2 regions of the Streptomyces sp. NPDC085931 genome follow, and region 2 is predicted to be linked to the other one. Evidence: riboswitches for the same ligand, from Rfam matches in the RefSeq annotation. Region 2 holds a riboswitch; the other holds the start of a gene.
The links. Region 2 has a riboswitch for cobalamin ahead of ACIGAN_RS20500 (cobalamin biosynthesis protein). Riboswitches for the same ligand answer to the same signal wherever they lie in the genome.
Positions count from the first base shown of each region.

Region 1: another riboswitch for cobalamin. It lies ahead of ACIGAN_RS01435 ((2Fe-2S) ferredoxin domain-containing protein); the one in region 2 lies ahead of ACIGAN_RS20500 (cobalamin biosynthesis protein).

Region 1 is NZ_JBITSK010000001.1:338,297-343,578, reverse strand. It holds gene ACIGAN_RS01445 (IucA/IucC family protein) at 1-767, opposite strand, end outside; gene ACIGAN_RS01440 (IucA/IucC family protein) at 868-2,400, shown strand; cobalamin riboswitch at 2,450-2,575, shown strand; gene ACIGAN_RS01435 ((2Fe-2S) ferredoxin domain-containing protein) at 2,638-3,036, shown strand; gene ACIGAN_RS01430 (iron ABC transporter permease) at 3,044-5,116, opposite strand; gene ACIGAN_RS01425 (ABC transporter substrate-binding protein) at 5,125-5,282, opposite strand, start outside.
Region 2 is NZ_JBITSK010000009.1:55,543-60,824, reverse strand. It holds gene cobN (cobaltochelatase subunit CobN) at 1-148, opposite strand, end outside; gene ACIGAN_RS20505 (cobyric acid synthase) at 145-1,653, opposite strand; gene ACIGAN_RS20500 (cobalamin biosynthesis protein) at 1,650-2,591, opposite strand; cobalamin riboswitch at 2,691-2,850, opposite strand; gene ACIGAN_RS20495 (hypothetical protein) at 2,967-3,188, opposite strand; gene ACIGAN_RS20490 (inorganic phosphate transporter) at 3,222-4,469, opposite strand; gene ACIGAN_RS20485 (class II aldolase/adducin family protein) at 4,759-5,282, shown strand, end outside.

The DNA.
Region 1 (5,282 bases), on a different contig from region 2:
CTCAGCGAGGTCTTCACATGCGGCCCGCCGGGCAGGGCGAGCGTCCGCAGGGACATCAGCGGATGCGCCGGACGGCTCACCTCGCACGACCGCTTCAGCACGTGCGCCGCCTGCCAGGGGTGCACCGGCAGCAGCACGCGCCCCCCGTCCCGCAGGTCCTCCGGCCACCCACCGGTGACCAGGCACTCCTCCTCCGGCACCGGCACCAGCCCCAGCTCCACCACCGGCCGGTGCTCCGGCCCGTAGGCCAGCTGTTCGGCGACCGAGAAACCGGGCCGGGAGCGGCAGGTCGGGTGGAACGGGTGCCCGTCGACGATCCGCTGCTCCCACTCCCAGTCCCGCCGCGGCCACGCCCGGCGGTCCTCCTCCTGCCCCGCCCTGGACAGCGCCAGCGAGGCGACGCTGTGCCCGAGTTCGGCCGCGAAGGAGGCCGAGTGCGGCACGCCCAGGCCGGTCATCAGCCGTGCCGGATCGGCGTACTCCGTCCCGTCGAGCCGCACGGCCGTGACATACGCCCCGGTCGCGTACGGATCGGGCAGCGGACCGTGCAGCCGGCGGCCGTCGGCGAGGGACAGGGCCAGCCCGTCCCGGCCCCGCTCCACGCCGGTCACCCAGGGCAGTGGATCATGGGTCAGGCCACGCCACAGGCGGGACAGCACGGCCGCCCGGGCGCCGGGCAGTTCGGCCTCGTAGCGCGGCAGGAGTCCGGGCCGGACGACGGACAGCTCGTCGGCGACCTCGGTCTCGGCGCTGGGGGGACGGTGCACGGGCGGACTCCTCGGGTACGAATAGGGCGTCACAGCGGAATGGCGACGACCGACATACTGATCATCTCCGCCCGGAACGCTGGAAGGACCGTAGGGACGAGTGGAACGCGTGGACCTCATGCCCCCGCCCGCCGACGACGACTCGGCCCACGGTGACGACCCGGCCATCGGCTCTCTCGCCGACGCGTACGCCGCCGTGCCCCTGCTCAACTGCCTGCTGCGCGAGGTCGCCCGGCCGGTGCGCGAGGAGGACGGACACCGCGTCCACCACCTGCCCGGAGCGGACCGCCTGCTGCGCGTGCGCGGCACCCGGCGGCCCGCCGAGCCCGAGATCGAGGCGGCGGGCACCTGGCGGCGCCTCGGCCACGCCGAGCTGGTCGGCCTGGTCGCCGCGGAACTGCGCCGGCGCACCGGCGTGGACAATCCCGGCCTGCCCGCCGAGATGACCGACAGCCGGGACGTGATCGCCGCGCTGCTCGCCGCCCGCGCCGGGGCCACCCCGCCCGAGGACCTCTACCGGCGGTCCGAGCAGTGCCTGCTCACCGGCCACACGCACCACCCCGCCCCCAAGGCCCGCGGCGGCGGCCCCGCCGCGGCCTGGCTGCCGTACGCGCCCGAGGCGTACGCCCGCTTCCCGCTGGTCCTGCTCGGCCTGCGCGAGGACACCGTCGTGGAGGACGGCGACACTACGGCGCTCGACGCCCTCGGCACGGCACCGCCCGGCTACCGGCTGCTCCCGGCCCACCCCTGGCAGCTCGACCTGGCCGCCCGGGAGCTGGCCCCCGCCTTCGCGGACGGCAGACTCCTCCGGCTCGGCACCACGGCCTTCGACACCTGGCCGACGGCCGCGATCCGCACCGTCTACGCCCCCGAGCGGGACCTGTTTTTGAAGTTCAGCCTGGACGTGCGCATCACCAACGACATCCGCCGGCTCTGGCGCCACGACCTGCTCGCCCTGCGCCGGACCGACTCCGCCACGAGCGCGGCCTTCGCGGCGTACGACGGCCCGCCCGGCTGGCTCGGCGACCGCGGGTACCGCACCGCCGGCTTCTCTTTCGAGGCCCTCGCCGTCCTGGTCCGCGACGGCTTCACCGGCCGCCTCGTGCCCGGGGCGACCCCGCTGCTCGCGGCCGCCCTCGTCGAGGGCTTCGACGGCAACCCGCTCGACCGGGTCACCGACCCGGAGCCCTGGTGGGAGGCCTATCTGGCGCACGCCGTGCCCCCGGTCCTGGCGGCCTTCGCAGGCCACGGCGTCGTCGTCGAGGCCCATCTGCAGAACACGCTGGTCGCCGTGGACACGGCCGGCATGCCCGTGCAGGTGCTGTACCGGGACGCCGAGGGCGTCAAGCTGCTGCCGGACGTGGAGCGCGCGGCCGGCTGGGAACGGCTGGTGTACTGCCTGCTCGTCAACCACCTCACCGAGATCGCCGGTGCCCTCGCCGAACGCCGGCCCGGCTTCGACCCCTGGCCCGCCGTCCGCCGCGCACTCGCCCGGCACGACCTGCCGGAGATCCCGGCCTTGCTCGCCTCCCCGACCCTGCCCGCCAAGACGAACCTGCTGCTGCGCTGGACGGGCGCGGACGGCGCCGACGCCCGCTACCTGCCGCTGCCGAACCCGCTCAGGCGGTCCTGACCCCGGCGCGGCCCCGTGGAATGATGACCGGCGACAAGGGCGACGGCGGACGAGGAAGCCGGTGTGAATCCGGCGCGGTCCCGCCACTGTGATCGGCGAGCCGGTCCCGACAGGCCACTGCCCGCAAGCGGGTGGGAAGGCCGGGACCGGCGGCGACCCGAGAGCCAGGAGACTCACGCGGTCGCCTCCTCCACGGACCACCGGGGCGGATCTCCCCGGAGAGAGGGCAGGTGCGGCATGCCCGCGACGCCGGCCGGCGAACCCCTGGACGACCCCCGCGGCGATGCCCCGCCCTGCCGGGTCGTCGTCTGCCGGGACTGCTGCTGCGGCAGCCCCAAGGTGAGAGGCGTCGACCACGCGGCCCAGACCGCGCGCCTGCGCGCGGCGGCGCCGGTGCGGATCTCCGACTGCCTCGACGTCTGCGACCAGGCCAACGTCGTCGTCGTGCAGCCGTCCGCCGCGGGCCGGGCCGCCGGCGCCCGCCCGGTCTGGCTCGGCCTGGTCAACGACCCGGCCGCCACCGAGGACGTCGTGGCCTGGGTGCGGGCCGGCGGCCCGGGCGTCGCCCCGCTGCCGGACATCCTCGGCCTGTACGTCTTCAGCCCGCGGGCGCGACGGGACGGCGACCGCGCCTGACACGGCCTCAGGCCGCCCGCCGGCTCCGGACCAGCAGCCACAGGAAGTACGGCGTGCCGATCACGGCCGTCATCAGACCGGCGCCCAGCTGGGCCGGGGCGATCACGGTCCGGCCCAGCAGGTCGGCCGTGCCGACGAGCGCGGCGCCGAGCAGCACGGCCACCGGCACCACCCGGACGTGCCGCCGGCCCACCAGGGCCCGGGCCGCGTGCGGCGCGACGAGGCCCACGAAGCCGATGGTGCCGGCCGAGGCCACGGCGGTCGCCGCCAGCAGCACGCCCACCACCAGGAAGCCGAGCCGGGCCCGGGGCAGTGCGAGCCCGAGCAGACGCGGGGTGTCCCCGTCCAGCGAGACGAGGTCCAGCTCGGTGCGCCGGGCGACCGCGACGGCCACCCCCAGGGCCAGCACGAGCGCCACGGGCACCACGTCCGCCGTGGTGCGCCCGTACGTCGAACCGGACAGCCAGGTCAGCGCCTTGGTGGCGTTGAACGGGTCGGTCAGCACGATGAGCAGGCTGATCAGGGCCGTCGACCCGGCCGCCACGCCGATGCCGACGAGGACCAGCCGGCTCTGCTGGTAGCCGCCCCGGGCGGCGAGCCCGAAGACGAGGGCGGAGGCCAGGGCCGCACCCGCGAAGGCGGCCCCCGCGACACCCCAGGAACCGGCGGCGGGCACGGTGGTCACCAGCAGCACGGCACCGAGCGCGGCGCCGCCGGAGACGCCCAGCACCCCGGGCTCCGCCAGCGGGTTGCGGGTCACGGCCTGCACCAGCGTGCCGGCCAGGGCGAGCGCGGCACCCGCGCAGAGGGCGGCGAGCACCCGCGGCACCCGGGTGTCCAGGACGAAGGAGACGGTCCGGCCGGCCCGGCCCTGCGCCCAGTTGGCGACGTCGCCGAGCAGGAGCTTGGTGTCGCCCAGCAGGACACCGGCGAGGGCGACGGCCACCACCGCGGCGGCCAGGGTCCCCACCGTGACCAGGAACGCCGTCCGGCCGGGGATGCGCAGCCGGTCCGGTGGCTCCACCCCGGCGGTGTCCCGCAGCCGCAGGGCCGTCGCCACCAGGAACACGGCCCCGACCAGGCTGGTGACGATGCCGGTGGGCACACCCACCGCCGTGTCCGCCGGGATCAGGGACCGCAGCAGCACGTCCGAGCCGAGCACCAGCGCCGCCCCGGCCAGCCCGGCCGCGGGCAGCGCCGCCCGCGCGCGGGTGAAGCCCCGGAACCGGCGGGCCAGCGGACGGACCAGGGCGGGCGCGCAGAGCCCGACGTAGCCGAGCGGACCGGCGAGCGTGACGGCCGCCGCGGACAGCAGCGCCGCCAGCACCACCACCGTGACGCGGGTGGCGTGCACCGGCACGCCGAGACCGCGCGCGGCGTCGTCGCCGAGGGCGAGCGCGTCGACCCGGCGGGCGACCAGCAGCAGCCCGGCGAGCCCCACCAGGGCGACGGGCAGCATCTGCAGGACACCGTCGAAACCGTTCTGGCCGATGCTGCCCTGGTTCCACTGGTAGAGGCCCTCCGTCTGCTGCGGGAACAGCAGCAGCAGCCCTTCCGTCAGGGAGTTCAGGCCCAGCGCGAGCGCGGTGCCGGCCAGGACCAGCCGTACGGTGCCGGTGCCGAGGCCGGACAGGGCGAGCACCACGGCCGCGGCCACCAGCCCGCCCGCGAAGGCCACGCCCGAGGAGGCCAGCAGGGGCAGGGAGACGCCGGTGGCGCCGACCAGTCCGAGCGCCAGGTACGAACCGGCGTTGACCGCGAGGGTGTCGGGCGAGGCGAGCACGTTGCGGCTGACGGCCTGCAGGACGGCGCCCGCGATGCCGAGGACGACGCCGACCAGGATCCCGGCGGCCATGCGCGGCAGCCGGGAGGCGATCACCACCGAGGCGTCGCCCGGATCGGCCTGCCCGGTCAGGGCCTTGAGCACCTGCGCCGGTCCGACGGCGGCGGTGCCCTGGGTGATGTCGGCGACCGCGAGGGCGGCGACGAGGAGGACGAGCCCGGCCGTCACCGCGGCCGCGCCCGTCCGGGACGCGGCCGCCGTGGGACGGACGGCGGGGGGCGCTTCGGTGACGGCCATGGCGGGCGTTACTTCGTCAGCGCTGCGACGAGGGCGTCGATGTACGCCTCCATCGAGCCGGGACCGCCGAACATCCAGATGCCGTCGGGCAGCCGGTGCACGTCGCCGGCCTTGACGAACGGCAGGGAGCTCCACACGGCGTTCTTCTTCAGCTGCCCGGCGAACG
Region 2 (5,282 bases):
CGGCGAGGTCCGCGCCGTCCAACAGCGCCGGCAGCTCCTCGCGCACGTCCACGCGGGTCGGATTGCCGATCCGGTACGTGGCACCCGTGGCGGCCCGGGCCGCCAGCAGGTCCGTGTCGGCGGTCGACAACAACAACACAGTGCTCATGCGGGTGCTCCCGGTGGGATGAAGGGCAGTCCTTGCGGTGCGCCGGACTCGATGAGCCGCCACAGCGCGTCCGTGTCCGCGTGCTGTTCGATCAGGTCGCCGAGCCGGTCGAGCTGCTCCTCGCGCAGCGCGGCGAACGAGGTGTCCGGAGCCGGCACGAAACGGCGGCCCGCGGCGGCCGCCACCTCGCGCAGGAACGCCCGCCGGAAGCCGTCCGACTCCAGTGAGCCGTGCCAGTGGGTGCCCCAGGTCTGGCCGACCCGGCAGCCGTCCAGGAAGGCCTCACCACCGGTGACGTCGGCGACCCCGTGGTGGATCTCGTAGCCCTCGACACGTTCGCCGAGGGCCTCGCCCGCCGGCCGGGTGAGGGTCTTCTCGCGGGCGAACCGCACCCGCACGGGCAGGATCCCGAGCCCGTCGACGTGGCCCCGGCGGCTCTCCACGTCGTCCTCGATGTGCTCGCCGAGGAGCTGGAAGCCGCCGCAGACGCCGAGCACCGGACGCTGCTCGGCGGCCCTGCGGACCAGGGCGTCGGCGAGCCCCCGCTCGCGCAGCCAGTCCAGCGCCCGTACCGTGCCGCGGGTGCCGGGCACCACGACGAGGTCGGCGTCGGCCAGTTCCTCCGGCCGGTCCACGAACCGCACCACGACGCCCGGTTCGGCGGCCAGGGCGTCCACGTCGGTGAAGTTGGACATCAGCGGCACGGCGCACACGGCGACGCGCAGCACGTCCTCGCCGACGGGCGGCGCGACGTTCGACTCGCGGACCGTCCCGCGCAGCGACACGCGCAGCCCGTCCTCCTCGTCGATCCCCAGCCCGTGCCGGAACGGCAGCACGCCGTAGGTGCGCCGCCCGGTCAGCCCGTGCAGCATGTCCAGGCCCGGTTCCAGCAGGGAGACGTCCCCGCGGAACTTGTTGACCAGGAACCCGGCGACGCACTCCTGGTCCTCGCGGGACAGCAGCGCCACCGTGCCGAAGAACGAGGCGAAGACACCGCCCCGGTCGATGTCGCCGACGACGAGCACGGGCAGCCCGGCGTTGCGGGCGATGCCCATGTTGACGATGTCGGTCCGCCGCAGGTTGATCTCGGCGGGAGAACCGGCCCCCTCACAGATCACCGCGTCATACGTGCCCCGCAACTGCTCCAGGCAGTCCAGCACCGTCCCGAGCAGCCGCTGCTGCCGCCCGCCGTGGTAGCCGCGCGCGCTCATCTCCCCGACCGGCTTGCCCAGCAGCACGACCTGACTGCTCTGCTCGCCTCCGGGCTTGAGCAGCACGGGGTTCATCAGCGCGGTCGGCTCGACGCGGCAGGCCTGCGCCTGCATGGCCTGCGCCCGCCCGATCTCGGCGCCCTCCCGCGTCACGAAGGAGTTGAGGGACATGTTCTGCGCCTTGAAGGGCGCGACCTTGACGCCCTGGCGCACCAGCCACCGGCAGATCCCGGCCGTCACGACGCTCTTGCCCGCGTCGGAGGTGGTCCCGGCGACGAGAAGCCCACCGCTCATGACGTACGCCCCTTCGTGATGTGGCGCGCGGCGGCACAGACGCCGAGCGCGAGCCAGCCGACGCGCCGGGACAGCCGCACGGCCCGTTCGACGTCCCCGACGCCGACGCCCCGCCCCGGCGCGTTGAGGACGGGCCGGTGCTCCACCCGCCCGCCGTAGGACAGGGTCCCGCCCAGCCGCACCCCGAGCGCCCCGGCGAACGAGGCCTCCACGGGACCGGCGTTGGGGCTCGGATGCCGCGCCGCGTCCGCCCGCCAGGCACGCACGGCACCGCGCGGGTCCGGCCCGGCCAGCGCCGCCAGGACAGCCGTCAGCCGCGCCCCCGGCCACCCCATGACGTCGTCCAGCCGTGCGGAGGCCCACCCGAAGCGGCGGTGACGGGCCGACTTGTGCCCGACCATGGCGTCCAGGGTGTTGGCGGCCCGGAACCCGAGCAGCCCCGGCACCCCGCCCAGGGCCCCCCACACCAGCGCCCCCACGACCGCGTCGGAGGTGTTCTCGGCGACGGACTCGACCACGGCCCGGGCGATGCCGTCGGCGTCCAGGGCCTGCGGGTCGCGCCCGCACAGATGGGGCAGCCGCGCCCGGGCCGCCTCCACGTCGCCCGCCTCCAGGGCCCCGGCGACGGCCCGCGCCTCGCGGGCGAGCGAAGTCCCCCCGACGACGGCCCAGGTGGCGGCACCGGTGAGCGCGACGGAGGCGACGGCGGAAGGGCGTACGGCACGCTCGGCGACGGCCCCGAGGGCGACGGCTCCTCCCACGCACACCGCGGTGTGCAGCGCGCCCCACCCGCGGTGGTCCCGCCACACCACTCGTTCCACGGCAGCCGCGGCCCGCCCGAACACGGCGACCGGATGCCCTCGGCGGGGATCGCCGAGCAGCAGGTCACCGATCAGGCCGGCGGCGGCACCGTACGCGAAGACGCGACCGGCACCCATGGGGTCAGCCGCCCAACGGGGCGGGCAGGGGTGGGGTGCTGAACCTCGGTCGGCAGCCGCGCATGGCGATACGTGTCCTCACTCAGGGTGTCCGCGCCCTGGTTCGACGTGACCGGCGGTGAGAGTTCCTGGCTCCCGGGGGATGGCTACCCCGGTGACAGTGGCGGGACCGCGCCGGACTCACACCGGCTTCCTCTCCTGCCGCCGTACTGGCCCCGGAAGTCCACCACGGGCGCGAACCGCCGTCAACTTGCCCTTGACCTGCGAGGGGAGAGTGTGGAGAACCCCACACCGCCCCCTTCGCGCACACGACGACCGGGCGGCACGGGAGCGAGGTCCCGTGCCGCCCGGCGGACACGCTGTGCGGTCGGGCCGTCAGGCCACGATCAGGTAGATGCCGTACCCCACGGCCGCGGCGCACGCGGCGAAGCACGCGTACGCGCCCGTCACCGCCAGGCCCGCGGACCCGCCCTGCGCCACCGCCCGTTCGCGGCGCGACAGACCGGTGATGCCGAGGGTGAACAGGGCCACGAGGGCCACGGTGACCACGAGGCTGACGCCGAAGACGGAGCCGAGGGCCGCCCAGTCGATCTTCATCTCTGCTTCTTCCTTGCTAGCCGGTGGGCGGGGTCAGACCGTGGTGGTCGTGGAGGGCGTCCGCTCGGCGGTCGCCTGCGCCGGGATCGGCGGCACGTCGGAACTCGGGCCCACCGGCGGCGGCGTCACCGCGGCCATCGCCGCGGTCACCACGCCGGCCGGCTCCTCGTCGGCTTCGGCGCCGGTGTCGTTGACGTTGGTGTGGTCGACGACCTCGCGCCGGGAGACCTTCCAGATCGCCGCCGAGGAGGCGACGAGGAAGACGGCCACCACGGCGGTGCCCCAGGCGCCGAAGCCGGTGACGTACTCGGCGAGCGCGCCCACCAGGGCGGCCGCCGGCAGGGTCAGGCCCCAGGCGACGAACATCCGCGTCGCGGTCGACCAGCGGACGACACCGCCCTTGCGGCCGAGGCCCGCGCCCATCACCGAGCCGGACACGGAGTGGGTGGTGGACAGGGAGAAGCCGAGGTGCGAGGAGGCCAGGATGACCGTGGCCGCGCTGGTCTGGGCGGCGAAGCCCTGCTGCGGCTGGAGGTCGGTCAGGCCTTTGCCCATGGTCCGGATGATGCGCCAGCCGCCCAGGTAGGTGCCGAGCGCGATCGCGACGCCCGCGGAGAGGATGACCCACAGGGGCGGGTCGGAGTCGGGGGCGACGGCGCCGCCGGCGACCAGGGCCAGGGTGATGACACCCATCGTCTTCTGCGCGTCGTTGGTGCCGTGCGCCAGGGAGACCAGGCCCGCCGAGGCGATCTGGCCGGCCCGGTAGCCCTTCTCGGACGCCTTGCCGTCGGCCTTGCGGCCCAGGGAGTACGTCAGCCGCGTGGCCAGCATCGCCGCGATGCCCGCGACCAGCGGGGCGGCGATCGCCGGGATGAGCACCTTGGTCACCAGCACGTCGCCGTGCACCGCGCCGACGCCCGCCGAGGCGATCGTGGCGCCGATCAGACCGCCCATGAGGGCGTGCGAGGAGCTGGACGGCAGGCCGACCAGCCACGTCAGCAGGTTCCACAGGATCGCGCCGACCAGGGCGGCGAAGATGACTTCGGGACGGATGCCGGCCTCGTCGACGAGGCCCTTGGAGATCGTGTTGGCGACTTCGACGGACAGGAAGGCGCCGACCAGGTTCAGGACCGCGGACATGGCGACCGCGACCTTCGGTCGCATGGCGCCCGTGGAAATGGTCGTGGCCATCGCGTTCGCGGTGTCGTGGAAACCGTTCGTGAAATCGAACGCGAGTGCGGTTACCACCACAATCGCGAGGATCAGCGAGAAGCTTTCCATTTACCCAGGCAATCGTTCGAGGTCATTGGCTGGACGAACGTAAGTAACCCGAGTGAACGGAAGATGAACTGGGAGGGGCGCATGGGTGTCCACAACAGGGGTTTGACGTTCCGCCTTGCTGTGAGGCTCCCCACGCCCTCGCGACCTAGGCTCCCCGCACCCCCCTCTTCAGCCGATCGAGTGACCGGATGAGCACGCTCCGTCACCCCGGCCGCCCGGCCGGGCCGCGGCGGCATCGCATACGACCCGTTCGCCGGTGCGCCGGGCGGCCGCCTGGCAGGATCGCCGCATGGCTGAACAGCGAGACGACGAGCGGAACCCGCGGGAGGTCCGGGGCGGGCGAGAGGGCGCGGGGAAGCGCCGGAGCGTCCGCCCCGAGGAGGCCCGCGCCTGGGAGGACCTCGTCGCGACGGCCCGCCGCACGGTGGCGGAGGGACTCGTCGTCGGCACGTCCGGCAACGTCTCGGTGCGCGTCGGCGACACCGTCCTGGTCACGCCGTCCGGCGTCCCCTACGACCGCCTCACGCCCGGCGACGTCACCGGCGTCGACCTCGACGGCCGGCAGGTCCTCGGCACCCTCGTCCCCACCAGCGAACTGCCCATGCACCTGGCCGTCCACCGCACGACCGACGCCCGTGCCGTCGTGCACACCCACGCCGTGCACGCCACGGCCGTGTCCACGCTCGTGACCGAGTTGCCGCTGATCCACTACATGGCGGCCGCGCTCGGCGGCCCCGTCCGGGTCGCCCCCTACGCCACGTACGGCACCGGCGAACTGGCCGAGAACATGCTGCGCGCCCTCGCCGGCCGCTC